3 regions of the Kitasatospora sp. NPDC001547 genome follow, and region 1 is predicted to be linked to each of the others. Evidence: riboswitches for the same ligand, from Rfam matches in the RefSeq annotation. Region 1 holds a riboswitch; each other region holds the start of a gene.
The links. Region 1 has a riboswitch for S-adenosylmethionine ahead of thrC (threonine synthase). Riboswitches for the same ligand answer to the same signal wherever they lie in the genome.
Positions count from the first base shown of each region.

Region 2: it holds a riboswitch for S-adenosylmethionine, as region 1 does, so the genes downstream of both, ACFY0X_RS00815 (IclR family transcriptional regulator) here and thrC (threonine synthase) in region 1, are expected to answer to the same signal.
Region 3: it holds a riboswitch for S-adenosylmethionine, as region 1 does, so the genes downstream of both, ACFY0X_RS04945 (aminotransferase class V-fold PLP-dependent enzyme) here and thrC (threonine synthase) in region 1, are expected to answer to the same signal.

Region 1 is NZ_JBIAVL010000033.1:59,009-68,660, reverse strand. It holds gene ACFY0X_RS34425 (trehalose-6-phosphate synthase) at 1-565, opposite strand, end outside; gene ACFY0X_RS34420 (glucosyl-3-phosphoglycerate synthase) at 604-1,605, opposite strand; SAM riboswitch class I at 1,752-1,887, shown strand; gene thrC (threonine synthase) at 1,904-3,184, shown strand; gene ACFY0X_RS34410 (MoaD/ThiS family protein) at 3,211-3,489, shown strand; gene ACFY0X_RS34405 (cold-shock protein) at 4,029-4,232, shown strand; gene groL (chaperonin GroEL) at 4,568-6,190, shown strand; gene ACFY0X_RS34395 (hypothetical protein) at 6,305-6,661, shown strand; gene ACFY0X_RS34390 (hypothetical protein) at 6,882-7,634, opposite strand; gene ACFY0X_RS34385 (PadR family transcriptional regulator) at 7,701-8,084, shown strand; gene ACFY0X_RS34380 (hypothetical protein) at 8,081-9,037, shown strand; gene ACFY0X_RS34375 (copper homeostasis protein CutC) at 9,143-9,652, shown strand, end outside.
Region 2 is NZ_JBIAVL010000001.1:182,364-192,015, forward strand. It holds gene ACFY0X_RS00775 (cupin) at 1-267, shown strand, start outside; gene ACFY0X_RS00780 (hypothetical protein) at 585-1,061, shown strand; gene ACFY0X_RS00785 (hypothetical protein) at 1,118-1,672, opposite strand; gene ACFY0X_RS00790 (hypothetical protein) at 1,979-2,812, shown strand; gene ACFY0X_RS00795 (MFS transporter) at 3,039-4,247, opposite strand; gene ACFY0X_RS00800 (MerR family transcriptional regulator) at 4,354-5,361, opposite strand; gene ACFY0X_RS00805 (HEAT repeat domain-containing protein) at 5,365-6,036, opposite strand; gene ACFY0X_RS00810 (hypothetical protein) at 6,263-6,691, shown strand; SAM riboswitch class I at 6,838-6,980, shown strand; gene ACFY0X_RS00815 (IclR family transcriptional regulator) at 7,182-7,895, shown strand; gene ACFY0X_RS00820 (threonine/serine exporter family protein) at 8,009-9,262, opposite strand; gene ACFY0X_RS00825 (hypothetical protein) at 9,463-9,652, shown strand, end outside.
Region 3 is NZ_JBIAVL010000002.1:480,133-489,784, forward strand. It holds gene ACFY0X_RS04920 (Rieske 2Fe-2S domain-containing protein) at 1-837, opposite strand, end outside; gene ACFY0X_RS04925 (c-type cytochrome) at 846-1,655, opposite strand; gene ACFY0X_RS04930 (heme-copper oxidase subunit III) at 1,843-2,463, opposite strand; gene ACFY0X_RS04935 (hypothetical protein) at 2,860-3,285, shown strand; gene trpD (anthranilate phosphoribosyltransferase) at 3,403-4,479, shown strand; SAM riboswitch class IV at 4,589-4,707, shown strand; gene ACFY0X_RS04945 (aminotransferase class V-fold PLP-dependent enzyme) at 4,759-6,123, shown strand; gene ACFY0X_RS04950 (Lrp/AsnC family transcriptional regulator) at 6,127-6,408, opposite strand; gene ACFY0X_RS04955 (rhomboid family intramembrane serine protease) at 6,405-7,232, opposite strand; gene ACFY0X_RS04960 (hypothetical protein) at 7,433-7,696, shown strand; gene ACFY0X_RS04965 (NYN domain-containing protein) at 7,912-9,264, shown strand; gene ACFY0X_RS04970 (NlpC/P60 family protein) at 9,476-9,652, shown strand, end outside.

The DNA of each region.
Region 1 (9,652 bases):
AGAAGTGGCCGATCCGCAGGTCGGGGCGGATTCCGCGGAGCAGGGCCGGGGCCAGCGAGAGGTGGTAGTCCTGGACGAGGACCGCGGCCTCCGGCGCGGCTTCGGCGGCCAGCGCCTCGGCGAACGCGCCGTTGTAGGCCTGGTAGGCGGCCCATTCGGTGCGGAAGTCGGCGTCGAAGGCGGGGGCGGTCGGGGTCGCGTAGAGCAGGTGGTGGACGAACCAGAGGGTGGAGTTGGCGACGCCGTTGTAGGCGCGGGCGAAGGTCTGCGGGTCGATGTCCAGCATCCGTACGGCCTGGCCGCCGACCTCGTGGCCGGCCAGGTCGAGGCGGCCGCGGGGTGCCTCGGCGGCGGCTCTGCGGTCGGGGTCGCCGAGGGCGGCGCAGACCCAGACGGCGTTCGGGTCCTCGATGGCGGACAGCCCGGAGACCAGGCCGCCGCCGCCGCGGCGCAGGGTCAGTGTGCCGTCGTCGGAGGTGCTGAAGGACACCGGTCCCCGGTTGGATGCCACCAGGACGGAGGCGGTGCCGGTCGCGCTCGAACGGTTGGTCGTGAGATCGCCCATGGTTGGCATGTTGCCGGGGGCCCGGCGTGGCAAACCCGTCAGTGGCGGGTCGCGTATTCGGGGACGGTGTGCATCGGGGGGCGTTCCAGGGCGGTCACCGGGTGGGTGTGGGCGGTGAACGCGCGGGTCTCCGGGTGGCGGGTGAACTGGGTGAGGTGGGGGTGGACGAGGTCGGCGGAGGCCTTGAGGCGGTGGGTGCGGTCGAGGCGCTCCAGGGCGGTCCGGTAGATGGTGGCGGCCATCCGGCCGAGGGCCTGGCCGTCCTGGTGGCGGTGGTGCCGGACGCCGACGTCCACCTGGGCCAGGGCGTCCAGTCCGGCCAGATCCAGGGCGTCGACCAGTAGGCCGAGTTCGACGCCGTACCCGGTGGGGAAGGGCAGCCGTTCGAGCAGTGAGCGGCGGGCCGCGTACTCGCCGCCGAGGGGTTGGACGAACCCGGCGAGCTCCGGCCAGTGGAGGTTGAGCAGGGGGCGGGCGACGAGTTCGGTGACCCGGCCGCCGCCGGCGGGCAGCACGGCGCCCTCCGACTCCAGCGGGCGGTCGTACATGGCCTTGACCAGCTGGATCGACTCGTCGGTCAGCAGCGGGCCGACGATGCCGGAGACGAAGGCCGGGTCGAACTCGCGCAGGTCGGCGTCGACGAAGCAGACGATGTCGCCGTGGGTGACCAGCAGCGAGCGCCAGAGCACCTCGCCCTTGCCGGGGACGGCGGGCAGGCGGGGGAGGATCAGGTCGCGGTGTTCCACCCGTGCGCCGGCCTCGGCGGCGACGGCGGCGGTGGCGTCGGTGGAGCCGGAGTCCACGACGACGAGTTCGTCGACGAGCGGGAGGCGCTCCATCAGCTCGCGGCGGACGGTGCGGACGATGTCGCCGACGGTGGCCTCCTCGTCCAGGGCGGGGAGGACCACGCTGACGGTGCGGCCGGTGCGCCGCTTGGCGTCGAGGAGGGTGCGGACCGGCCGGTCGGCCGCGCTCCAGGAGCGGCGGCGCAGCCAGGACGCCGCCTGCGGCAGGAGCTCGGGGGTCGGTTCGGCGGGCACTGGGGTCTCCTCGGCGGGTCGGTGGGACATGTCATCTCGCTTGGCGGACGGTCCCGTTCAGGATTGACGCCTTCGGATACAGTCTTCGTACAGCGGTCGGACCTTTGCACACCGGGGTCGCCGCTGAGTACCACCACAATTTCACAAGCTCATCCAGAGGGACTGAGGGAACGGCCCGTTGACGTCCCGGCAACCTTCTCGCGCGGCTGTCGACGACAGGCCCCGGCGGGACAGGTGCCAATTCCGGCCCGTGTCGCGACCGCGCCACGGGGAAGATGAGGAGAGAGGCCTCGCCGTCATGGCTATCGACACCGCCGCACCCGTTTCCGTCGACCTCGGCCCCGCCGCCGCGCTGTCCTGTCGCGAGTGCGGCACCCGCTTCCCGCTCGGCCCCAGCTTCGCGTGCCTGGAGTGCTTCGGCCCGCTGGAGATCGCCTACGAGTTCGGCAGCGAGGGCGCCGAGGAGCTGCGCAAGCGGATCGAGGCCGGTCCGGCCTCCATCTGGCGGTACGCGCCGCTGCTGCCGGTTCCGGCCGACGTGGCGTCCAAGCCCAACCTGAACCCGGGGTGGACCCCGCTGGTGAAGGCGGACAACCTGGGCCGGGAGCTCGGTTTCACCGCCCAGCTGCACGTCAAGGACGACTCCGGGAACCCGACCCACTCGTTCAAGGACCGGGTGGTCGCCTGCGCGATCGAGGCGGCCCGGGCGTTCGGGTACACCACGCTGTCCTGCTCCTCCACCGGCAACCTGGCCGGTGCGGTGGGGGCGGCGGCGGCCCGGGCCGGGTTCCGGTCCTGCGTGTTCATCCCGCACGACCTGGAGCAGGGCAAGGTCGTCATGGCCGGGGTGTACGGCGGCGAGCTGGTTGGCATCGAGGGCAACTACGACGACGTGAACCGCTTCTGCTCGGAGCTGATCGGCGACGCGGCCGGCGAGGGCTGGGGCTTCGTCAACGTGAACCTGCGGCCGTACTACGGCGAGGGCTCCAAGACGCTGGCGTACGAGATCTGCGAGCAGCTCGGCTGGCGGCTGCCGGAGCAGATCGTGGTCCCGATCGCCTCGGGCTCGCAGCTGACGAAGATCGACAAGGGGCTCCAGGAGCTGATCAGGCTCGGCCTGGTCGAGGACCGGCCGTACAAGGTCTTCGGCGCCCAGGCCGAGGGCTGCTCGCCGGTGTCGGCCGCGTTCAAGGCCGGCCGGGACGTGATCAAGCCGGTCAAGCCGGACACCATCGCCAAGTCGCTGGCGATCGGCAACCCGGCCGACGGCCCGTACGTGCTGGACATCGCCCGCCGCACCGGCGGCGCGGTCGAGGACGTCACGGACGCCGAGGTCGTGGCGGCGATCCGGCTGCTGGCGCGGACCGAGGGGATCTTCGCCGAGACCGCGGGCGGGGTGACCGTCGGCGTGCTGAAGAAGCTGGTCGAGACCGGACAGCTGGACCCGGCCAAGGAGACCGTCGCGATCAACACCGGCGACGGCCTGAAGACCCTGGACGCCGTCTCCGACGCCGGGATGACCGCCGTCATCCGCCCGACGCTGGACTCGTTCCGCGCCGCCGGCCTCGCGTCCGCCTGAACCACCCGCCCCCCGCAAGGAGAGTCATGAGCGCCAACGTCCGCATCCCCACCATCCTGCGCACCTACACCGGCGGCGCCGCCGAGGTGACCGCCGAGGGCGCCACCCTGGCCGAGGTCATCGCCGACCTGGAGAAGAACCACGCCGGCATCTCGGCCCGCATCCTGGACGACACCGGCAAGCTGCGCCGCTTCGTGAACGTCTACGTGAACGACGACGACGTGCGCTTCGCCGAGGGTCTGGCGACCGAGATCAGGGAAGGCGCCGGAATCTCGATCATCCCGGCGGTGGCCGGCGGCTGCTGAGCCGTTCGCGAGAACCCGCGGTCGCCCGCGCGTACGGAATTCCGCTCTCCGTATGCGCGGGCGACCGCTCGCATTCTTGCGGGAATATTTCCGGGTCGAGTCGGAGTAGAGTGTCGCTCGGCTGGGAACAAGGTTTCCCTTTCGGCCCCCGCAGTGCTCGGCCCGGGGGCGCCCGGCCCGCCGGACCGGCCCGTGAAACATGTCAGGCGGATGTCAGAATTCCCGCGGACATTTGAGTAATTCGTCCGCTATGTCCGGCGTGGAATGCCGAGATTATTCCGATTCGGCCCGTACTGTCCCCCGGCGCCTTGCCGGAATTACCGGCGGTTGACCCTGTTGCAGAGGGCGTCGGTCCGGATACATTCAGCGGCGGTCGACGCAATCACCCGCTCACCGGAGGCCGCCTGGCGTCCGTGCGCGGAGGGTTGCGGCGTGCACGGCTGCGCCCAGGGGGGGTTCCCCGGGCCGGCCTTCAACCAACCCGGGCCCGCGACCTGCGGGCGCGTGAAGGGCCCAGCACAGCACTAGGGGAGTTCGGAATGGCTCAGGGCACCGTCAAGTGGTTCAACGCGGAGAAGGGCTACGGCTTCATCGCGGTCGACGGTGGTGCGGACGTCTTCGTCCACTACAGCGCGATCCAGATGGACGGCTACCGCACCCTCGAGGAGGGCCAGCGGGTCGAGTTCGAGATCTCCCAGGGACAGAAGGGCCCGCAGGCGGACATGGTCCGCGCCGCGGGCTGACGCCTTCCGACCCCAGGAGCTCGGCGCGGCCCTACGGCTGGTGACCACTCGCTTCTCGACGGGCCCGTACGACGCGTGTCGTACGGGCCCGTCGGCGTTCCCGGCGGGCTCCGGGGGCGGCCCCGGCGGCGGCTCGCGGATCGTCGATTGGGCTTGCACTCGACCACCCGGAGTGCTAATCATTGGCGTTAGCACTCACAGCGTGAGAGTGACAGCGGACCGGGTCGGTGAGGCCCCCGGGAGCGGTAGGGGAAAAGACCCCCGCACACCAGGGCCGTCCGTCGCGGGCACCCCTTGGTCCGAGCAGTCGACCGTGTCCCGGAGGACCACTTCTGATGGCCAAGATCATCGCCTTTGATGAGGAAGCTCGCCGCGGCCTTGAGCGTGGCATGAACCAGCTCGCCGACGCAGTGAAGGTCACGCTCGGCCCCAAGGGCCGCAACGTCGTGCTGGAGAAGAAGTGGGGCGCCCCCACGATCACCAACGACGGTGTCTCCATCGCCAAGGAGATCGAGCTCGAGGACCCGTACGAGAAGATCGGTGCGGAGCTCGTCAAGGAGGTCGCCAAGAAGACGGACGACGTCGCGGGTGACGGCACCACCACCGCCACCGTGCTCGCCCAGGCCCTGGTTCGCGAGGGTCTGCGCAACGTCGCCGCCGGCGCCAACCCGATGGCCCTGAAGCGCGGCATCGAGAAGGCCGTCGCGGCCGTCTCCGACCAGCTGCTGGCCCAGGCCAAGGACGTGGAGACCAAGGAGCAGATCGCCTCCACCGCCTCCATCTCCGCCGCCGACACCCAGATCGGCGAGCTGATCGCCGAGGCCATGGACAAGGTCGGCAAGGAAGGCGTCATCACCGTCGAGGAGAGCAACACCTTCGGTCTGGAGCTCGAGCTCACCGAGGGCATGCGCTTCGACAAGGGCTACATCTCCGCCTACTTCGCCACCGACCTGGAGCGCATGGAGGCGACGTTCGAGGACCCGTACATCCTCATCGCCAACTCCAAGATCGGCTCGGTCAAGGACCTGCTCCCGCTGCTGGAGAAGGTCATGCAGAGCGGTAAGCCGCTGGTCATCATCGCCGAGGACGTCGAGGGCGAGGCCCTGTCGACCCTGGTCGTGAACAAGATCCGTGGCACCTTCAAGTCCGTCGCCGTCAAGGCCCCGGGCTTCGGTGACCGCCGCAAGGCCATGCTCGGCGACATCGCCATCCTCACCGGTGGCACCGTGATCTCCGAGGAGGTCGGCCTCAAGCTGGAGAACGCCGGCATCGACCTGCTGGGCACCGCCCGCAAGGTGGTCATCACCAAGGACGAGACCACCATCGTCGACGGTGGCGGCGACAGCGAGCAGGTCGCGGGCCGCGTGAACCAGATCCGCGCCGAGATCGAGAACAGCGACTCGGACTACGACCGCGAGAAGCTCCAGGAGCGCCTCGCCAAGCTGGCCGGCGGCGTGGCCGTCATCAAGGCCGGCGCGGCCACCGAGGTGGAGCTCAAGGAGCGCAAGCACCGCATCGAGGACGCCGTCCGCAACGCGAAGGCCGCCGTCGAGGAGGGCATCGTCGCCGGTGGTGGCGTCGCGCTGCTGCAGGCCGGTGTCGCCTTCGACAAGCTGGAGCTGGAGGGCGACGAGGCCACCGGTGCCAACATCGTCAAGGTCGCGCTGGAGGCCCCGATCAAGCAGATCGCGACCAACGCCGGCCTGGAGGGTGGCGTCGTGGTGGAGAAGGTGCGCAACCTCCCCGCCGGTCACGGCCTGAACGCCGCCACCAACGAGTACGTCGACCTGGTCGCCGAGGGCATCATCGACCCGGCCAAGGTCACCCGCTCCGCGCTGCAGAACGCCGCCTCCATCGCGGCGCTGTTCCTCACCACCGAGGCCGTCATCGCCGACAAGCCGGAGAAGGCCGCCGCGGCCGCCGGCGGCGGCATGCCGGGCGGTGACATGGACTTCTGATCCTGATCGCTCCGATCGGATCGGCTGGTTCCAACGTCCGTGTGGGCGGCTCCCTTCAGGGGGCCGCCCACACGGCGTTTCGGTGTTCGGGGGAGTTGGGGAGAGGATGGACGGATGGCTGCCGACGACATCGAGACCGCCCTGCACAACGCGCGGGCACTGATCCTGGCCGACCTCACCGCGCGGGACGTGGCGGACGCCGCCGTCGTCTCGCTGGTGGAACAGGCCGTCACCCACCGCCGCTGGTGGCTGGAGCAGTGGCCGGACGGCACCGACTACGTGCTCGGGCTGGTCGCCCAGGACGTCCAGGACGCACTGCTGGAGGCGTACGGGCGCTGGCCGCTGTGCGCCGACTGCGCGGCCGACGGGGACCCGCACGCGCTGAGCGTGGAGCCCGAGCTGGGGCCGGATCCGCACTGGGTGTGCGGCAAGCAGGGCGCGGTGGTGGCGCCGGTCGGCAAGCTCGCCTAGGGCGCGTCTGACAATTCGCGTCGGATCAGGGCGCGGCGTTGGGGTGCGTGCATCGCAAGGCGGAGGAGGGGGCCACTGACGTGGGGGCACCTCCCGGCCGAAGGCTGGGGGCCATTGGCGACCGACGACAACGCGGCGAGGTGCGCTTGTGCCCTGGGGGTACCTCCCGGCCAAAGGCTGGGGGAGCGTCGCGCACCCGGCGGGAATTGTCAGACACGCCCTAGGGTGCCAGCTCCCGGAGCTCGGCCGTCAGGTTGGCGCGGGCGGGCGCCGTGAGGCGCTCGCGGGCGGCGAGGGTGCGGTAGAGCGCGGGCAGGGCGAGCAGCCGGCGCAGGACGGCGGCCCGGCCGGCCGTGAAGTCCGGCGCGGGGACGAAGCCGTACTCCTCGCGGACCGCGGCCGCGTACGCCGCGTAGGCCTCGGGGGTGCCGCCGAGGACGGCCAGGTCCGCGTCGCAGAGCACCTCGCCGTTGCGGTCGCCGGGGGCGGGGTCGTGGCCGACGGTGAGCAGCACGAGGCGCTCGACCTCGGCGACCCGCTCGGCGGGCAGCCCGGCGGCGGTCAGCGCGCGGACGGCCAGGGCGGCGCTGCGCTCCTCGTTCTCGGTGCGGTCGGGGCGGTAGACGGCGTCGTGGAACCAGGCCGCGAGGCGGACCGCCTCCGGGTCGGCGGCGTGCCCGGCCAGCTCGTCGACGTGCCGCAGCACCGCGCGCAGGTGGGCGGCGGTGTGGTAGCGGCGCTGCGGCTCCGACCAGCGGCGCAGCAGCTCCCGGCCGTACGGCTCGGGGTCGACGGCGGCCCCGCAGCGGTGCAGCAGGGCGGTCCAGGCGGCGAGCAGTTCCTCGGTGAGCGGGCCCTCGGCGGTCGGGGCGTGCTCGGCGGTGGCGGAGGCGTGCTCAGCGGTGGCGGTGGCGGTGGCGGTGGCGGTGGCGGTGACGGTGGCGGTGGCGCGGTCGGGCTCGGCGGTCGGCATGGCGACCATTGTGGCGGTCGGGCCGGGCACTGGACCTATAGGTAGGTTGACGATATATGTAGTCGTATGACAGAACGCTCCATGCAGGAGCCCACGCTGCTGCTGCTCACCGCGCTGGCCGACGCCCCGCGCCACGGCTACGCGCTCATCCAGGAGATCTCCGCGATCTCCGACGGCCGGGTCAAGATGCGCACCGGCACGCTCTACGGGGCGCTCGACCGGCTGCTGGGCCAGGGCCTGATCGAGGTCGCCGCCGAGGAGGTGGTGGACGGCCGCGCCCGGCGCAGCTACGCGCTGACCGACGCCGGCCGGACGGCGCTGGCCGCCGAGGCGGAGCGGCTGCGGGCGGTCGCCACCGAGGCCGAGCGCCGACTGACCAGGATCCGGTCGATGCTGCCGGGAAGGACCGGGTCGCAGGGGCGGCCCGCGACGGGGGGAGGCCTCTCATGAGCACGCCCGCGATCGGTGCGGCGCCCTCGGCGGTGCTGCGGGCCGCACTCCAGCTCTACCCGGCGCGGTACCGCCGCGAGCGCGGCGAGGAGCTGGCCGAGGTGTTCGCCGACACCACGGCGGCCGGCGGCCGGCTGGCGGTGGCCCGGGAGGTCCTCGGCCTGGCGGTGTACGGGCTGCGGGTGCGGCTCGGGCTGACCGGCGCCTCGGCGGCCGGGCGGCTGCTGGCGCTGGTCGCGCCGATGCTGGCCGGCGCGGTGGCCGGCGCCATGCTGCTGGCCTGGCTGACCACCTCGTACCGGGTCGCCAACCGGCTCTCCTGGGACGACTCCTACGGCGCCTACGCCGAGCTGTTCTCCCGGCCGGTGGCCGCCGCGCTGCTCCTGGTGGCGGTGCTGCTCGGACGGTGGGCGGCGGTGCGGGGCAGCGCGCTGATCCTGGGCGCGGTCGGACTGTACGACCTGGTGGCCGCCGCCTGGGACTCGTCCTTCGACCTGTGGTGGAGCGGCTACATCGGGATGGCCTCGCTGCCGTTGGTGGTGGCCGCGCTGCTGCTGGTCGCGGCGCCGACCGACCTGCTGCCCCGGCCGACCTGGCGCACGGGCGCCCTGGCGCTGGCCTCGGCGGCCGTGGGCGGGCTGCTGGCGGTGGCCCAGAGCTGGGACGACACCACCTTCCCGCGGGACCTGGGCTGGTTCGTGGTGATGCTGGTCGCCCCGCTGCTGCTGACCTTCGCCGGGCTGCGCGGGCGGGTCGTGCCGGCCGCCATGGGCGTGGCGATGCTGGTGCTGACCGGGCCCGGCTGCCTGTTCAACATCTGGCGGGAGTCCCGCGGGGTCTCGCACCTGCTGCCGGCGGCGGCGCCGACGGTGGCCGTGCTGGTGCTGCTGGCGGTGGCGGTGCACCGGTTCGGCCGGCGGGCGGCGGTGGCGGCGGGCCCCGGCTCGGTGTGACCGTGTGACCCGAGATCCGGGGGGTCGTTCCGGCGTGACCGGATCGGCCCCCTTGCTCGTCCCCGGGGGTCGCCGGGGGCCGGTGGATGTGGCAGTCTGTCGAATATGTCTAGACCAATTTTCGAAGTCATCGCGCTGACGCCCCAGGACGCCCAGGCCGCCGAGTCGGGCGGCGCCGACCGGCTCGAACTGGTCACCGACATGGCCGCCGACGGCCTCACCCCGTCCGTCGAGGACTTCGGCCGGATCCGGGCCGCCGTCGGCCTCCCGCTGCGGGTCATGCTGCGGATCCGGGACGGCTTCGCCCCGGGTGACGTGGACGAGCTGTGCGCCCGGGCCGCCGCGCTGCGGGCCGAGGGCGCCGAGGAGTTCGTCCTCGGCTTCCTCGACGCCGACGGCGCCGTCGACCTGGCCGCCACCACGGCCGTCGCCGAGGCGATCGCCGGCTGCCGCTGGACCTTCCACCGGGCGATCGACCACAGCGCCGACCGGGCCGCCCTGCGGGCCGCCGTCGCCGCACTGCCCGGCCTGGACACCTTCCTCACCTCCGGCTCCCCCGCCGGGGTGGACGCCGGACGCGAGGTGCTGTCGGCCGAGCTGGCCCGGGCCGGCGAG
Region 2 (9,652 bases), on a different contig from region 1:
GAGAGCGACGCCGACGTCCACGCCGACCACTGGGAGATGCACCCCGAGGCCGAGGAGGCGGTCTGCTGCCTGGCCGGCGGCGTCCGGCTCCACCTCCGCCCGGCCGGGCCCGGCGAGCCGGAGTCCATGGTGCGCCTGGCGCCCGGCAGCGCGGTGATCGTCCCCCGGGGCCGCTGGCACCGGCTGGAGCTCGACGCCCCCAGCGACCTGATGTCCATCACCCTTCGCACGGGCACCCGGCTGGAACGGCGTACCGAGGCAGGCTGACGGGAGGCGCGCCCGCGCGCCGCGGTCGTCAACTCGGCTGCCGGTACCTCGCCCTGACGTGTGAGGCGCCGTTGCCGGATGACGGGAGCGGGGGACAGGGCCCGTCCCACCGCCACCGTGTCGCCCCGGCCGGCCCGGGGCGGCACCGCCGTACCCGCCGCCGCGGGGTGCTCCCGGACGGATCCGTCCGGCCCCGTCCGACCGGTCGCCTACCCTACGAACGGACCGGCCGTCCAGGCCGTGGCCGCTCAAGGAGGAGTCCCGTGTCGTCCTGCGACCCCCAACACGCTCCCGTCGGCGATGTGAGCGCAGCGCTCATGGTGATCGACTCCCGGCTCAAGTCCGTCTACGACGGCAAGTCCGGGACGGACCCCGAGCACCAGCGGATGGTCGACCAGCTCACCGCGTCCTTCGGCCCCGAGGAGGCCGAGGCGCTGGTGGACGGCGCCTGCACGCTCGTCTACATCTACATGAACTGGCTGCGCTCGGCCTTCGAGCAGCAGGAGGAGGACGTGATCGAGCACGCCGTCCCCAGCCTGGTGGCCACCATGCGGATGATGCCGAGGACCTTCCGTCCCGAGGTGGTCCCCATGATGGCGGGCCTGCTCGTCGCCGCCGGCACCGGGCTGAGCCCCAACCTGTGGCGCGCCCAGTACGGGCCGTGGACGAAGGAGGAGATGAACCCCCTGGAGGCCACGGCGGTGCTGCTCGCGGAGTACATCAACCGGATCTCCGGCCAGGGCGAGGACTTCGCCACCAAGCTGGTCTCCGACGCGCTGTCCCAGCTGGACTAGGAGCGCCGGGCGCCGCCCCCGACGGCGCGGCGCCGCGGCCCGGGTGGAGCGGCCGCTCAGCCGTGCATCACCCCGGTCTCCAGGGCCAGGGTGTCCAGGCCGTACCGGGTGACGTGGTCGACGTTCTCCAGGTCGATCGTGCGGACGCCCTCGGCAGCGAGCCGCTCGTTGATCTCGTCCAGGTGCCGCTGGACGGTCTGCTTCTCGGCGTCGGTGGTGCGGCCCTTGTGCGGCCGCCCGGCGTGCTCCAGGCTGGCGTAGTCGACCCGCTCCCGGTGGGTGGCGGCCGCCGCCCCGTGGCCGGCGGCCCGGGCGGCCGGCCTGGCGCCGCGCAGCACCTCGGCCATCGGCGCGGCCGAGGCCAGCCGGTCGAACGTCCCGGCCTCCATCACCACCGTCTGCGGCTCCGCGCGGTCCGGGTGGTGCAGTTCGACGGTGACCAGGTCGAGCGCCAGCTCCCGCACCCCGCCCAACTCCCCGGCGAGCGCGTCGATCTCGACCGGGCCGTCCGTCAGGTCGGGGTGCTGGAGCACCACGATCCGCACCAGGTCCCGGTCGCTCTCCGCGTGCTTGCCGGTCAGGTCCGAGAACCGGATGATCTTCTGGCCCATGTCTCCCTCTCCTGCCCCTGCGATCAGCCGAGAGCCTACGCCCGGATGATCATCCCCGCCGCCCGGTCTCGCCTGCCCCCGGTCCGGGCCGGGCGGCCACGGCAAGCAACGCCCGGGCGGTCGGCGGCAGTTCGGTCCGGTCCCGGCCCGTTCGGGGCTCCTTCCCGGCGGGTCGCCGCCGGACCCGGTCCGGTAGGTGGAGGGTGGGGGCGGCCGGTTTCGGGATTCGCCGACGGGGCGTGCGGGGACGCCGTACGCTCGGGGCGCAGGCGGTCGGCCGCCGCCCGGGACCCGGAGGAGGACGGTGTGGACACGGCTGCCGTACGGCGGGACACGGGCACGGAGCGGCCGCCCGGCGAGCCCCGGATCGACCCGCTGCTCGCCGACCGCGTCACCGAGGCGCTCCTCCTGGCCGGCCTGCCCGTCGGGTACGGCGGACACGGGCCCGGTGTCCAGCTGCGCCCGGCCCGGCCGTACGACGACTCCGACGACTGCGCGGGCCTGATCGCCCTGCACTGGGAGCCCGGGCCCCGGCTGGCGGCCGCCGCGGCCATGGAGCAGCCCGAGCAGCCGGCCGCCGCCGCCCGGCGGATCGTCGACAGCACCATGCGGAACGCGCTGGCGGAGTTCCTGCCGGCCTTCGGCGTCGAGGTCGTGGCCGGCCGGCTCGGCGGGGAGACCAGGGTCGGCCGGGCCGGCGGCCCCGCCCCGGCCACCGGCCAGGACGCCTCCGTGCCCGCGCCGACAGGGGCCGGCCCGCGGGACCTCGGCATCGGCGCGGACGTCGTCCACGCGGTGCGCCGCGCCGCCGCGCTGGCCGGGCTGCCGGTCGCCGACCACCCGGACGCGCCCGGCATCGCCCTCACGCCGTGCCGGCCCGTCGACGACGGCGACGACACCACCGGCGTCGCCGACCTCCGCTGGAACCCCTCCCGGCGCCTGGCCGCCGCGGCCGAGGGCGACACCCCCGCCGCCGAGCGGGCCGCCCGCGCCCGGACCGCCGTCCAGGACGCGATGCGGCACGCCTTCGGCGCCGTCCTCGGCGCCTGCGGCCTCGACCTCCAGTGGCGCCGCCCGGCCGCGCTCCCGTACCAGCTGCGCGCCTACGGACCGGCCGAGCAGCCGCCGATCCGGCGCTGACCGGCGGGAGTCGGGCGGAGCGGGACCGGCTTCCGGCCGCAAGTCGGTTGTCGGTCGGGGGTGTTGGTGGTGCCGCCGGGGCGGCGGTTACGGCACCTCGGCCTGCTCCCGCAGTTCCGGCACGCCGTGCGGCAGTTGACCGGGGCGAGTCGGGCGGAGCGGGACCGGCTTCCGGCCGCAAGGCGGCTGTGGGTCGGGGGTGTCGGTGATGCCGCCGGGGCGACGGCTATGGTACCTCGGCCTGCTCTCGCAGTTCCGGCGCGCCGTGCGGCAGTTGACCAGCGGCGGCCTCGACCGGCGGGCGCCGCAGGGGCGTTCGGAGGCGGTGGGCGAGGGCGCTGGCCGCCACGCAGAGCGCCAGGGCGGCCCAGAGCAGCGGGGGGTTCTGCAGGCCCACGCCGATGACGGCCGGGCCGACCGCGTAGGACACCGTCCAGGTCAGCTGGAACACGGACATGTACGGGCCTTCGTCGCCCTTGGGCGCCAAGCCGACCGCCGCCGCGGCCGCGGTCGGCTTCGAGGCCAGCTCGGCCAGCGCCAGCACCACGGCCACGAGGACGGCGAGCGGCCCCTGGAGGGCGTGCGGGGCGCTGGAGACGGTCGCGGTCAGGGCGATGGCGCAGGCCGCCGCGCCGATCGACAGGCCCAGCACCCGTGACCTGGTCCAGCCGGACAGCCGTCGGCTGATCCGCATCTGCAGGGTGGTGGCGGTGGCGTAGCGGACGGCGACCACGACGGTCGGCCAGTAGGCGGCCTGGTGGAGCGTCTCGACCAGGTAGACGGGGAAGGCGACCGTCGGGATCAGCCAGGCCGCCGACAGCAGTGTCTGGGATGCCACCAGCGACAGGAAGGGCCGGTCCGCGAGTGCCGCCCGGGCGTTGGACCTCGCCGCCCTGGGCCCGGGCCGCTCGGCGGCCGGCACGGCGACCCCCAGCAGGAGGACGGCGGCGAGCAGGGAGCTGGCGCTGTTCAGGGCGAGCGCGGCCTGCAGGCCGTGCCCGCCGGCGAGCGCCATCAGGGCGGTCGCCCCCAGCGTGCCGACCCCCAGCGAGGTGGTCTTGAGCACGGTGACCGCGGAGAACCACTCGGTGAGCTCGGCCGGCTTCGCGAACCGCGCGACCAGCGTCGGCCAGGCGGCGCCGTAGAGCCGGTCGGCGGCGGTCACCAGGAAGGTGACGGCCGCCACGGCGGGCAGCTCGTCCGCCGCGAAGAACAGGCCGTACCCGAGCGCGGTCAGGACGTTGCTGACGAGCAGGCAGGACTTGGGCCCGAGGGCCTGGACGAGCCGTCCGCAGAGCGGCACGACGGCGAAGGACGCGAGCGAGCCGACCGTCACGGCCGTGCCCGCGGCGGCCGCCGGGAAGTGCTGGACGGTGACGAAGTACAGCAGCGACAGCGGCAGGAAGACGCCGGAGCCGAACGTGTCGATCGCCACCGAGAGGAACAACCGCCGCTGCCGACGGAACCGCCCGGCCCCTGTCACGCCACCCCCACCACGATCGAACCCGCCCCTCTGGAACCCACCCCGGCCGCGGTACGGACTACCGCGTGTCGTCGCGCAGCTTGAGAATGTACGTCGCGGTGAGCGAGACCGCACGGTCCTCGTCCCGCGACAGCTCCTCCAGGGCGCGGGACGTCGTGCTCCCCGGGACCTCCGCGAGCGCCTGGGTCAGCCGCCGGCGGGCGTCCGGTCCGACGGCGTCGTGGGCGAGGCGGTCGACCAGACCGGTGGCGATCCGCTCCGCCAGCGCCGGGTCGCCCGCCAGCGCGCCCAGCGCGTCGGCCGCGTCGGCGTCGTTCACTGCCTCGACGACCATGCCGATGAGCGTCGGCACGGCCTCCGCCACGCCCCGGGCCCCGAGCGCCAGGGCCGCGTACCCGCGGACCACGGCGTCGGGGCTGCCGAGGGCGTCCCGCAGCAGCGCGGTCGCCGTACCGTCCGGCAGCTCGGCGAGGCAGCGGACGGCCCGTTCGCGCACCTCGGCCGCGGGTGCCCGCAGGCCCTCCGCGAGCAGGGCCGCGCCGTCCTCGCCGGCCTGCGCCAGCGCCCAGCGGAGGGCACCGGCGACGTGCGGGTCCGACTCGCCCAGGACGGCCTCGACCAGCGCCTCCGCCGGCACCGGGACGGCCTCGCCGACGGACAGGGCCGCGCGCTGGCGGGCCCCCGGGCTCTTCGACTCCAGGCCCTGGAGCAGCGCGACGACCCGGAGGGCCTCCTCCCAGCCGGCGGGTTCCGCGGCGTCGATCCGGCGCAGCCGGGTGAGCAGCTCCGTCTCCGCCGCGATGCGCTCGCGGGTCCGGCGGATCAGGTCGTCGACGAGCTCCGCGGGCGCGAAGCCGGGATCGTCGAGGGCCCGCCCGACGTCGCGCAGCGACAGGCCCAGCGACCGCAGGCTCTCGATGTGGAAGATCCGCCGGATGTCCTCGTCCGAGTACCGGCGGTAACCCGAGTCGGTGCGCTCCGTCGGCCGCACCAGTCCGAGCGATTCGTAGTGCCGGAGCATGCGGGCGCTGACCCCGGACCTCCGCGCGACGTCGCCGATCAACACTGCCTACCGTCCCTCCCGGCCGCCCCCGCCGAGGGCCACCGTGCGCTTCGCCTCCTCGATCGCCGACTCGAAGCCGGCGTCCGGGTCGTGCCACAGCCGTTCCGTGGCGAGCGCGTGGGCGCGCACCCGGGGGTCGCGGTCCGTCGCCGCGGTGGCCAGCACCGGCAGCACCACCTCCCCGAGCCCGATCAGCGCCCGGCTCAGGCTCAGCCGTGTCTCGTGTCCGCCGCGTCCGAGCTGAGCCGCCAAGCCTACGGCCAGCTCGCGTTCGCCACCCTCGGGCACCAGCACGACGGCGGCCCGCCAGGCGCTGCGGGCCACCTCCTCGTCGGCGTCGGCCAGCAGCGCCGGGGTGACCGCCGGCCAGGCCCGGCGGTCCCCGATCTTGGACAGCGTGTGCAGGGCCTGGCTCCGGGCCTGCGCGCGCTCCGAGCGGACCTCGCCGAGCAGCAGCGGGACGGTCACCGCCGCCTCGTACCGGGTGAGCGCCCAGGTGAGCATCTCCCGTACGAGGAACTCGGGTTCGACCGCGCACCGCTCGACGAGCCCGCCGACGAGCCCCGGCCGCGGGCTCGTGCCGACGGCCAGCGCCGCCCGCAGCCGCACCGACGGGTCGTCGTGCGCCAGCCCCCGGAGCGCCCGCACCGTGTCCGTGTCCTCTTCCGCCCTGGTCATCAGGACCACCTCCTGGGCCACAGTGAAGGGCTTGCCACCGTGACAAGGTCAAGCGGACCCGGGCACGCGGCCCACGGCGGCGGGATGGGGAGTCCGGTCTTACCGTGAATACGGGGCTCCGCCGACGCGGGTGCACGTCCCCGCGCTCCCGGAGCACCGCCGCCCGGCTGCCCTCCCCCCGTCTCCCCGTGTCCGCGAGGCGGCTGCCACCGAAGGAGCCCATGTCATGGCCAGTAGTGCTACCGGAGCCGGCCCCGTCGCCAGGGGCCCCGAGCGGTACCCCCACGCGAGCGGGTGGACCGTCTTCGCGGGGGTCATGCTGATCACGGCCGGCATGATGGCGGTCTTCCAGGGGGCCGCGGCCGTCCGCAAGGACGGTCTGCTGATCGTCACCCGCAGCTACGTGTACTCGATGAACACCGAGGGGTGGGGATGGATCCACCTCATCCTCGGCGTCGTCGTGGTGGTGGCCGGTGTGGCGGTCTTCAGCGGCGCCGTCTGGGCCCGCGTCGTCGGCGTCGTCGTCGCCGGGCTGGGCATGCTCGCCAACTTCCTCTGGCTGCCCTACTACCCCGTCTGGGCCATCGTCCTGATCGCGGTCGACGCCCTGGTCATCTGGGCGCTGTGCGTCGGACGGGTGGACAGGCCAGCCTGACCGGCAGCGCACTCCTCCGCCCGGTCCGCCCGCCCCCCTCGCCCGCCCGATCCGCCGCCTGCCGGACGCCCGTCGCCCGGCAGGCGGACGCACGTGTGGGCGGGGGGCTTGCCGAGCGCCCCGGGGAGTCTTGTATCGTTCCTGGCGAATCATCCAGAGGGGTGGAGGGACCGGCCCTACGAAGCCCCGGCAACTCCCCGTTCGACCCGGCGTCCGAAGTACGCGCCGTGCCGTCCGGGGTCAGTGCCAACTCCGGCCTGTCGCCACTGTGGCGCGGGAAAGATGAGGAGACACGGTGCTCTCTGTGCTGTCCTTCGCCCGGGCGCTTCCCGCCCCGGCCCTTTCGCGTACCCGTCTCGTGCCCGGCGCAGGCAATCGGCCGACTTCCCCGGCCCGTCCTCGCTGACCACCCCCCGGCTCCCCACCCGGAGCCACCGGTGAGCAGCGCCGACCCGCTGCTCCCGGGCCCTGAGACTGGAGTACCCCACCCATGGAGAACACGAGCGGCGTCGGCGTGCTCGACAAGGTCACCTCGATCCTCGGCATCCTGGAGGCCGGCCCCGTCACGCTGGGCGGCCTGGTCGCCGCCACCGGCATGGCGCGGCCCACCGCCCACCGCCTGGCCGTCGCGCTCGAACACCACCGCCTGGTCAGCCGGGACATGCAGGGCCGGTTCATGCTCGGCCCCCGGCTCGGCGAGCTCTCGGCGGCCGCCGGCGAGGACCGGCTGCTGGCCGCGGCCGGCTCGGTGCTCACCCACCTGCGGGACGTCACCGGCGAGAGCGCCCAGCTCTACCGCCGGCAGGGCGAGGTGCGGATCTGCGTGGCCGCCGCCGAGCGGCTCTCCGGCCTGCGCGACACCGTGCCGGTGGGCATCACGCTCCCCATGAAGGTCGGCTCCGCGGCCCAGATCCTGCTCGCCTGGGAGGAGCCCGAGCGCCTCCACCGCGGTCTGCAGGGCGCCCGCTTCACCGCCACGGCCCTGAGCGGCGTACGGCGGCGCGGCTGGGCCCAGTCCGTGGGCGAGCGCGAGCTCGGGGTGGCCTCGGTCTCCGCGCCCGTGCGCGGCCAGTCCAACCGGGTGGTGGCCGCGGTCTCGGTGTCCGGGCCGGTCGAACGCCTCACCCGGCATCCCGGCGCCACCCTCTCCCAGGCCGTCGTCGAGGCGGCCCACCGCCTCACCGAGGCCCTGCGCCACCCCTGAGAAGAGCTCCGGGCCCTGGGGCGCACCTCCGCGCGCCCCAGGGCCCGGTTCCCGGGTCGAGGCTCCGGCCCGGTCCCGGCGGGAGGGCTGAGGCCCGGTCCCGGCGGGACGGCTCAGGCTCGGGACAGCAGCCCGGCGCGGCAGGGACGGGGGATCCGGCTGATCACGGCGCCGATCAGCGTGCCGATCGACACTCCGAACACCGCCGAGACGGCCGCCAGGACCGACTGGGCGCCGTTGCCGACCTCGATCTGCGCGGTGTTCAACAGGCCGAAGGAGCCCGGCACCACGATCCAGAACGCCGGGAGGTAGAGCACCTGCCAGAGCGGCCCGCCCGGCAGCCAGTGCACCAGGGTGGCCGCGACCGCGGCGGCGACCGCCCCGGCCAGGCCGCCGATCGCCGCGCCGTGCGCCGACCCCACCGCCACCTGGGCGGTGGCGCTGACCGCGATCACGGCGACGATCCACGGGATGGTCGAGGGCGGCGTGTGGACGTTGACCACCACGCCGGCCACCGCGATCGCCAGGCCCAGCGCGATCACCCACCAGCTGGGCTGGGCGACCTGGACGTTGGCCAGCGCGGTGGCCGGCATGCCGATCGCCGTCGCGGCAGCGGCCACCCCGGCGAGGAAGAGCGCCAGCTGGACCGCGCCGGACACCAGCCGGGCGGTGCCCGCGCTGGCCGCGCCCGCGGCGATCTCGGACAGCCCGGTGACCAGCAGCCCGCCCGGCAGCAGGATCGCCAGGGTGGCCACGATGGTCCGCAGCGGGCCGTCCAGCAGCGACGCCCGCGCGAGCCCCAGGACCAGCAGGGCGACCAGGAACCCGGCCGTGACGGGCAGCAGCGGCCGCAGGTACGGGAACCGCCGGGCGAGCACGGTCAGCCCCACCACGATCAGCGAGCCGAGCCCGGCCGCCAGGACGTTCGCCGCCACCGGCTGGAGGAAGAGGCAGACCCCCACGCCGACCGGCAGCGCCCCGAGGTCCGCCACCCACGCGGGCCAGCGGGCCGGCGCCCGCCGGATCCGGTCCAGCTCGGCGAGCGCCCGGGGCCCGTCGAGCTCGCCCGCCCGCAGCCGGTGCACCAGGTGGAGGACGTCGGCCGTCTGCTCGAACCGCAGCGCACCGCCGACCGGCTGGAACCTGGTGGCCCCGTCCGGGCCGAGCGAGACGAACAGCCCGTTGGTCAGCGCGGCGACCCGCGCCTCCGGAGCCCCCGACGCCCGTGCCAGCCCACGGAGTTCCTCCTCGACGTCGTGGACGGGCAGGCCACCGCCGAGCAGGGCCTCGCCCAAGTCGAGGAGCAGACGGTGGAGCGGCTCGGGCGGGGCGTCGAGGACCCGGGCCGACGGAGACTTGCTAGACATGGCGGATATCGTCCCACCCTGCCCGGTTCGGACCGACTCTGCCCCGGTCTGTTCGGTCATGGACCGGTCGAGCGCGTGTCCCACCCGGCCTCCCGGCTCCGGGCAGTAGCATCGCCTGGACCTGTTTCGGGATGCCTTCCGGTGAATCCGTGACGGTTCGACCGCACGCGGGAAGACCGTCCTCCGGCGTTGGGGGAGATGTGACCGTCGTCGCCGCCGTGGCCCGCTCCACCCGGGTCCGACCGCTCTCCGCCGCCGACCTGCTCGCCGAGGCGGTCGCCCGGGCCGGTCTCTGGGAACGGCTCGCCGAGCGGGCGCACGGCGAGCCGGGGACGGTCGCGGTGCTGCTGGCACCGGGCGCCTCCGGGTACGGCGATCCGGCGACGGCCG
Region 3 (9,652 bases), on a different contig from region 1:
GCCGACGTGGGTGCAGATCTTGGAGTAGGCGAGGATGCCCTCGAAGCCCAGCTCCTTGGACTTCTCGTCCTTGATGTCCTCGGGCGCGATGCGGACCAGCATCAGGGCGTCCTTGGCGATCCGCTGCTGGAAGTCCTCGTCGTGCGTGGACAGGCCCTCCGGCATGGCGAAGGTGAGCGAGCCGACGACGATGTCCTCGGGCTTCATCGGCTGCATGGTGTTCATGTTGACCAGCGGCAGCGGCTTGGCCTCGGTCGCCTCCTTCCAGCCGGTCTCCTTGAGCTTCTTCTCGGGCAGCGGGCCGAGGTCACGGAGCAGGACCACGCCGGAGAGCGGGACCAGCGCCATGGAGCCGATCAGGGTGTTGCGGATCATCTTGCGGCGACCGAAGCCGGACTCGGCGGCACCGGTCTTGAACTGCTCGATGACGTCGGCGCGGACCTCCTCGGAGGCCTCGATCGGGTGGCGCTCGGCCGGGATCTCGACGTCCGACATCAGGGTGCGGGCCCAGTGGACCGCGCCCGCGCCGATCATGAACAGCGCGACGCCCAGGGTCAGGCCGAGCGCGAAGTTCAGCGCGCTGACGTGACCGAGCGGGAAGATGTAGACGATCTTGTCCGGGTCGATGGCCACGTACGAGGCGATGAAGCCGACGGTGGCGAGCATCGAGACCACGAACATTAGCGAGACCTGGCGCTCGGCGCGCTGGGCGGCCCGCTCGTCGATGTCGGTGCGCCGGGGCTCGTGGGCCGGCAGGCCCGGGTCGGCGAACGGGCTGCCGTGGTCGGCCACCTCGCCGGCGGAGCCGTGCGGCTCCGGGAGCTTCTCTTCTGACATGTCGTGGCTCATGACTTCTTGGCCTTGGTGGTGTGGGCGGCGACCCAGATCGCGACCGCGATGAGCGTGCCGAGGCCGAAGATCCAGCCGAACAGACCCTCGGTCACCGGACCGAGGCTGCCCAGGGTGAGACCGCCGGGGTTGGGCTCATCGTTGGTGGTGTGGCGGACGAAGGCCACGATCTGCTTCTTCTGCTCCTCGGGCATGGTGGTGTCCGGGAACGACGGCATGTTCTGCGGGCCGGTCTGCATGGCCTCGTAGATGTGCTTGGCGTCCACGCCCTCCAGCGACGGGGCGTACTTGCCCTTGGTCAGGGCACCGCCCTGGCCGGCGAAGTTGTGGCACTGGGCGCAGTTGGTGCGGAACAGCTCGCCACCCTTGGAGATGTCCTCGGGGTTGGTCGAGGTGAACTGCTCCTCCTTCGGGGTCACCGGGCCGGGGCCGAGGGAGGCGACGTAGGCGGCGAGCTGGTCGATCTCGGCCTGCGTGTAGATGTTCTTCTTGCGCGGGACCTGGGCGCCGGGCTGCTGGGCCGGCATGCGGCCGGTGCCGACCTGGAAGTCGACAGCGGCGGAGCCGACGCCGACCAGGCTCGGACCGTCACTGCTGCCCTGGCCGTTCAGGCCGTGGCAGGAGGAGCAGCCCACGGCGAAGAGCTTCTTGCCCTCATCGATCGCGAGCGACTGCGCGGCGACGTCGGCCTGCGCCTTGTCGGCGGGCGCGAACGCGGCGTACAGCCCCCCGGTTGCCGCCAGGGCGAGAAGTAGGACGACCAGCGCCGCCAATGGGTGGCGCCGTCGTGCGGAGAGCTTTTTCACGGAATAACCCCGGTGTCAGGATCTGGTCGACTGGTGGGTGCACCCGGCGGCCGGTCTGGCCGGCACGAGGCTGCCTGTCTAGGGCTGCGCGCGCGGTCGGTCGGTGGGAGCGTCGGCACCGGCAGAAGCGGCCCGTCGCCGGTGAGGGCGGGGGCCGCAGCCGGTGGCCAGCGACCTGATCAGCTGGTTACTTGATCAGGTAGATGGTCGCGAACAGGCCGATCCACACGACGTCGACGAAGTGCCAGTAATACGACACGACGATCGCGGCGGTGGCCTGCTCGTGCGTGAAGCGCTTGGCTGCGTACGTCCGTCCCAGGACCAGCAGGAAGGCGATCAGACCACCCGTCACGTGCAGCCCGTGGAAGCCGGTGGTCAGGTAGAACACCGTGCCGTACGGGTCGGAGGACAGCGAGAGGCCGTCCTTCTTGACCAGCTCGGTGTACTCGAAGACCTGGCCGCCGATGAAGACCGCGCCCATGGCGAACGTGAGGATGAACCACGCCCGGAGCTTCTTCACGTCACCGCGCTCGGCAGCGAACACGCCGAGCTGGCAGGTGAGCGAGGAGAGCACCAGGATCGTGGTGTTGACCGAGGAGAAGGGCACGTTGAGGGCGTGGGCCTTCTCGGTCCAGAACTCCGGCCCCTTGACGGAGCGGAGCGTGAAGTACATCGCGAAGAGGGCCGCGAAGAACATCAACTCGGAACTGAGCCAGACGATCGTTCCGACGCTGACCATGTTCGGCCGGTTGACCGATCCGTGCGCGTGCCCGGTTTCTACTGCTGTTGCTGTCGCCACGACGGACATTATGTCGGTCCCTTATTCCGTCTTCACGTCGGGGGGTGTCCCTCGGAGTGTCCGGTGCGTGCGGTATGCCCGCTTGGGGGGCGACGGGGTGTCCGGACGGGGGCTGAGCAGCGGCGTGTCCCTTTTCTGACGGTTCCTCGGAGGGGCCCGCGACCCCGTTGCCCGGCGCGTCGTTGCCCGGTCGGAGTAGCCGTAGGAGGTAGGGGAGCGGGCGCCGGGTCGGCCGTACGGGTGGACTGGGCGGGGTCGGGTGACGGGCCGTCCTCCGGGCGAGTGAGCCCGGGGCGCGGCGGTTCGGGGAGGAACGTGCGCGAGGGGGGCTCGGCGGCGGGTGATCCGGAGTAGCATCCGGATCAGGCGAACGTGGTCCGGATCACACTTGAGGGAGCAGGGCCCATGGCGTACACGACCGATGAGACGCTCACCGTCCTCGTCTACAGCGACGACCGCAACACCCGTGAGCAGGTGCTGACGGCGCTCGGCCGCCGGCCCGCCGAGGATCTTCCGGAACTGTCCTACCTGGAGTGCGCGACCACCCCCGCGGTGCTCAAGGCGCTGGAGAAGGGGGGAGTGGACCTCTGCGTGCTGGACGGCGAGGCCGTCCCGGCCGGCGGGCTGGGCCTCGGGCGCCAGCTCAAGGACGAGATCTACGGCTGCCCGCCGGTGCTGGTGCTGATCGGCCGGCCGCAGGACTCCTGGCTCGCCGCCTGGAGCCGGGCGGACGCCGCCATCTCCCACCCGGTGGACCCGGTGGCGCTGGCCGAGGCGGCCGCCGTCCTGCTGCGGGCGAGGGTGGCGAAGCGGACTCCGGCCGTCCGCTGAAGTCCGCCCGGCAACTAGAAAAGACGGGGTTAGAAGCGACCGCTTCGCTCGATAGGCTGGCTCCATCCGTACGGACGTCCCCCCGGAGCGGGGAACCGACAACAGCTGGAGTCAGCCATGGTGAACGTGAACCCTGCGAACGGCGGTAGCGACCCCGCGCAGGTGGTCCGCACCTGGCCGGACATCCTGTCGGCGCTGCTGCAGGGGGAGGACCTCGACCGCTCGTCCACCGCGTGGGCGATGGACCGGATCATGAGCGGCGAGGCGTCCCCCGTCCAGGTGGCCGGGTTCATGGTCGCGCTGCGGGCCAAGGGCGAGTCGGTCGAGGAGATCGCCGGCCTGGTCGACGCGATGTACGAGCACGCCGAGCCGCTGGACATCCCCGGCCCGGCCGTGGACATCGTCGGCACCGGCGGGGACCGGGCGAAGACCGTCAACATCTCCACCATGTCGGCGATCGTCGCGGCGGCCGCCGGCGCCAAGGTGGTCAAGCACGGCAACCGGTCGGCCTCCTCGACCAGCGGCTCCTCGGACGTGCTGGAGAAGCTCGGCGTGGCGCTGGACCTCTCCTCCCGGCGGGTCGCCGAGGTGGCCGAGGAGGTCGGGCTCACCTTCTGCTTCGCGGCGAAGTTCCACCCCTCGATGCGGCACGCCGCCACCGCCCGGCGCGACCTCGGGGTGCCGACCGCCTTCAACATCCTCGGTCCGCTGACCAACCCGGCCAAGGTCACCGCGCACGCCATCGGCTGCTTCGACACCCGGCTGGCCGGGCTGATCGCCGGGGTGCTGGCCCGGCGGGGCGCGACGGCGCTGGTCTTCCGCGGCGACGACGGGCTGGACGAGCTGACCATCACCACCACCTCGCAGGTGTGGCTGGTGCGCGACGGGGTGGTCACCGAGACCACCTTCGACCCGCGGGACGTCGGCATCGAGCTGGTCGGCATCGAGGCGCTGCGCGGGGCGGACGCCTCGTACAACGCCGAGGTCGCGCGGCGGCTGCTGGCGGGGGAGCACGGGCCGGTGCGGGACGCCGTCCTGCTGAACACGGCGGCCGCGCTGGTCGCGCTGGACCTCGGCGACGCGCCGCTGGGCGAGCAGCTGGCGGCCGGCATGGAGCGGGCCGCGAAGGCGATCGACTCGGGCGCCGCGCAGGACCTGCTGCGGCGCTGGTCGGAGGCCACCAGCCGGATCTGAGACGGCAGTTGGGGAGCCCGGGCCGGGTACGCCGGCCCGGGCTCCGGTGCTGTCCGCATGCTGGATGCCCGTTTGACCGCCCGCTGGACGCGGCCTAGAGTCTTCGCCAGGTCATGAGTGACAGCGCCAAGCCCCAGCTTGCTGTCCGGCAACCCTCCGTCCGTGGCGGGGTGCCCTGGGTGAGGACCGGGTCGCCACGGCAGATCGTCCGTGCGACAAGCGCGGACACCCGACGACTGGCACTCCCGGGGTCCCTTACCCCCGAAGGAGTGCATCCCCATGTCCCTCGTCACCGAAGTCCTCTCCCCGCTCCCGGTCCTCGGCGCCGACGTCCAGGTCCCGCTCGCCAGCGGTGAGAAGGTCGGCTACGCGGCGCTCGACTACGCGGCCAGCTCGCCGGCGCTCCAGCGGGTGTGGGACGACGTCGCCGCCTACGCGCCGTACTACGGCAGCGTCCATCGCGGGGCCGGGTACCTCTCCCAGCTGTCCACCGACCTGTTCGAGCAGAGCCGCCGCACTGTCGGCGAGTTCCTCGACCTGCGCGAGGGCGACCAGGTGGTCTTCACCCGGGCCACCACCGACTCGCTCAACCTGCTGGCCGCCGCCGTCCCGGCCGGCACCCGGGTGTTCGCCTTCGAGACCGAGCACCACGCCTCGCTGCTGCCCTGGGCGCACGCCGGACTGGACGTCAGCTACCTGCGGGCGCCGCGCTCGCGGGCCGAGGCGGTGGCCGCGCTGGACGCCGCGCTCGCCGGGGCGCCCGAGGGCCCCAAGCTGCTCTGCGTCACCGGCGCCTCCAACGTCACCGGCGAGCTGTGGCCGGTCGCCGAGCTGACGGAGACCGCGCACCGGCACGGCGCCCGGGTGGTGCTGGACGCCGCCCAGCTGGCGCCGCACCACCGGGTCTCGGTGCGCGAGCTGGACGTCGACTGGGTCGCCTTCTCCGGCCACAAGATCTACGCGCCGTTCGGCGCCGGGGTGCTGGCCGGCCGGGCGGACTGGCTGGACGGGGCCGAGCCGTACCTGGCCGGCGGCGGGGCGACCCGGACGGTGGCCCGGGAGGCCGACGGCTCGGTGGCCGTGCAGTGGCACACCGGGCCCGCGCGGCACGAGGCCGGCTCGCCGAACGTCATCGGCGCCTACGCGATCGCCTCGGCCTGCCGGGCGCTGACCGAGGCCGGCTTCGACGCGCTGGAGGCCCGCGAGCAGCAGCTGATCACCCGCCTGACCGCCGGCCTCGCCGCGATCCCGCAGGTCAAGGTGCTCAACCTGTTCGGGGAGGGCTCGGCGCGGGTCGGCGTGCTGTCCTTCGTCGTCCGGGGCTGGAACAGCTCGCACTTCTCGGCCGCGCTGTCCGCCGAGTACGGCATCGGGGTGCGCGACGGCCTGTTCTGCGCCCACCCGCTGGTGCGCACGCTGCTCGGGGACGAGGACGTGGCCCCGTCCGAGTGCGGGGCGCCCGATCCCTCGCTGCCGGGCGAGCGCAGCCTGAACGCGATCCGGGTGAGCTTCGGCGCCGGGACGCCGGACGAGCACGTCGACCGCTTCCTCACCGCCGTCCGGGAACTGGTCACGGACGGCGCGGCCTGGAACTACCGCAACGAGGGCGGCCGCTGCGTCGCGGACACTCAGCGCGAGGGCTGAGCGCTACTCGTCCAGGCCGAGGGCGAAGGCGGCCTCCAGGTCGTGCTGGGAGTAGGTGCGGAAGGCGATCTGGGTCTCGGTGTGGGCGACACCCGGGACCTTGTTCAGCCGGCCCGGGATGACCTCGGCCAGGTCGTCGTGCCGGCGCACCCGCACCATCGCCACCAGGTTGTAGCCCCCGGTCACCGAGTAGACCTCGCTCACGCCGTCGATGGCGGCGATGGACTCGGCGATCTCCGGGATGCGGTCGACACTGGTCTTGATCAGGACGATGGCGGTGATCACAGTTCGGGCTCCTTTGTGAGGTGCCGCCAGCGTATCGGGCGTCCGCCGGGTCGTCGCGGGGGGTGGCGGACCACGGTGCAGGCGTAGAGGAACCCGGCGGAGAAGCCGATCACGTGGACCAGGTACGCCACCCCGGGCCCGGCCGAGTGCACCGACCACCACTGCAGGGCGAACCAGAGGCCGAGCACCAGCCAGGCCGGGAAGCGCAACGGCAGGAAGAGCAGCAGCGGGACGAGGGTGGTCACCCGGGCCCGGGGGTGGAGGCGCAGGTAGGCGCCGAGGGCGGCGGCGATCGCCCCGGAGGCCCCGATGAGCACCCGGGTGGAGTTCGGCGAGTGCGCCTCGGCGAGCGCGAAGCCGTACGTGGTCAGGCTGCCGGCGGCCAGGTAGAAGACGGCGTACCGGGCCCGGCCCAGCCGCCGTTCGACGGTGGGGCCGAAGACCTGGAGGAAGAGCAGGTTCCCCAGCAGGTGCAGCCAGCCGGCGTGCAGGAAGAGCCCGCTGAGGACTGACAGGGCCGGGTGCTTGCCCGGGGTCGGCGCGGCCGGGCAGCCGGGCACCGGGTCGGGGGCCTCGGCCAGCTGTCCGGCGGTCAGCGGCCGTCCGGCCAGCACCTCGGCCGGGATCGCGCCCCAGCGCTGCTCGTACCGCTGCTCGGCGCAGACCCGGGCCTGGCCGGTGCCGTACAGCGGGTTGAGGCCCGCGGCCGGGCCGAGCAGGAAGACCAGGGTGTTGAGCGCGATCAGGGCGTAGCTGACCACCGGGACCGTCGCCGCCGGGCGGCCGCCCCGGGCCGCGGTGGGGTCCGGGACCGCGAGCGCCATGCGGCCAAGCATCCCTCCGGGCGGCGCGGGTGACACGGCGGTTTACGGCAGGTGGACCAGCCCGGTGTTCGGGCGACCGGTGGTCGCGATGGTTGCCCCAGGCAATAGGCTTGGGGCGGGCATTCCCGCCTCCCGCCGCCGATGCCGGGGCTCCGGGGGGAGCGCCTAGCCCACGCAGGGACCACCCGAGAGGACCCCCGATGACCGTCCCCGCCCTGACCGCCGAGACGCGCTGGCGCTGCACCCTGTGCGGCAACCTCACCCGCTTCGACGTGACCCGCACCGCGCGGGTGACCGAGTTCCTGCACTTCGACCTGGCCGGCGAGTCCAAGGTCGAGGAGACCGAGGTGCTGAGCGAGACCGTCGAGTCGGTGCGCTGCCGCTGGTGCAACGCGGTGGACCAGGTCGAGCTGGTGGCCCGTCCGGGCGCCGAGGGGGCGCAGGCCCCCGCCGAGCAGGGCTGATCCCCGTCGCCGCGGCGGGCGGGTGCACGGCGCACCCGTCCGCGCCGCACGGGACAATACAGAACAAGACGCACGGCGCGTGACGACAGGGGGCGGCCGCGGCCGTGCCCCGCTGGACCAGGATCGGAGCCGAGGACGTGGTGGACGCAGCGAAGGAGCCCGGGGAAGCCCAGGGGTTTCCGCCCGCTGCGGCCGAGGCCCCGGCCGAGGCGGCCGTGGCGGCGAACGACTCCTCCGGGCCCGCGGCGGAGCACGCCGTCGAGCGGCTCGACCGGCCGCTGCCCGAGGGCGTGCGCCGACGCGTGGTCGGGCTCGCCTCGGACGCGCTCGGCGGGCTGCCGGCGGCCGAACTCCCGCAGAGCCTGCGTCAGTACGTCAAGTTCACCCCGGCGCGACGGGCCAAGTACGCGGCCACCGCGCTGGCGGCGGCGCTGGAGGCGGAGCCGGCCTTCCGGTTGCGGATAGCGGAGCGGCTGCGCCTGGGGCAGCCGGACCTGGTGAAGGCGCTGGAGTCGGGCAGCGTCCCGAGTGCCGCCGATCCGATGGACGTCGCGGCCGCAGCCTACCTGGTGCGTTCGGCGGGCTGGAGCCGGCTGGTGGCCGAGGCCGGCGAGGAGGCCGAGCGGGCCGGTGCCGAGGACGCGGCCGCGGAGGCGGCCCGGCTGGTGGAGAAGCTGCAGGCCGAGCTGGCCGAGGTGCGGGCCGCCGCGCGGGCGGACCTGGACCGGCAGCGGGCCGAGTCCGACGGCGTCCGCAAGGAGGCCGAGTCGCTGCGCAAGAGGGTGCGGTCGCTGGAGAGCGACACCCGCCGGGCGCAGGCCGAGACCCGTCGGGTGGCCGGCGAGCTGGAGGCCCTGCGGGCGCAGTCCGCGGCCGAGCGCGGGGCGGCCGAGACCGAGGCGCGCCGGCTGCGGCACCGGGTCTCCGAGCTGGAGAACGCGGCCGAGCAGGGCCGCCGGTCGGCCCGCGAGGGGCGCAGCGTCGAGGACATGCGGCTGCGGCTGCTGCTGGACACCGTGCTGCAGTCCGCGCAGGGGCTCCAGCGGGAGCTGGCGCTGCCGGTCTCCCAGATCCGCCCGGCGGACCTGGTGGAGGCCGTGGTGCCGGGGGCGGCCTCGCCGCACGACGTGGCCCGGCGCGGGCTGGCCGAGGACGATCCGGCGCTGCTGGACCAGTTGCTGGCGATCCCCCAGGTGCACCTGGTGGTGGACGGCTACAACGTGACCAAGACCGGCTATCCGGCGCTGCCGCTGGAGCAGCAGCGGATCCGGCTGCTGGGCGGGCTGGCGATGCTGGCCCAGCGCACCCAGGCGGAGGTCACCTGCGTGTTCGACGGGCAGGACCTGGACGTCCCTGTGATCATGGCGCCGCCGCGCGGGGTCCGGGTGCGGTTCAGCCGGACCGGGGAGACGGCCGACGAGCTGATCCGCCGTCTGGTCCGGGCCGAGCCGCAGGGCCGCCCGGTGGTGGTGGTGTCCACCGACCGGGAGGTCGCGGAGGGCGTGCGGAAGGCGGGCGCGCGCCCGGTGGCGTCGGTGCTGCTGCTGAACCGGCTGGCCCGGCCCTGACCTGCGCCGGACCCGGGCCGGACCGCATGACGGCTGGTCAGCGGCTCGTCCGGAGCGTTGTGGGGGTCCCGTGAAGTCAGCGTGGGGACCGGGGTTCACGCCATCGGGGGAGTAGCAAAACGGGTAGATCTTCACTAGGGTCTGGCGTCAAACCTATTTTCCGGAATCTCATCCCATCAGGTGAGCCCGTAGGAAGAAGGAGCCGGTCCCTTTGGCCTCCCACCGCCGTCCCAAGCAGCCGAGCCGCGCGCGGGTCTCCGTGCTCACCGCTGCCGCTGCGACCGCGGTCGCGCTCTCCGCCCAGGTGGCCGCGCACGCCGCGCCGCAGCCGGACAAGACGGACGTCAAGGCGCAGATCGACCAGCTCCAGGAGGAGCAGGAGCAGGCG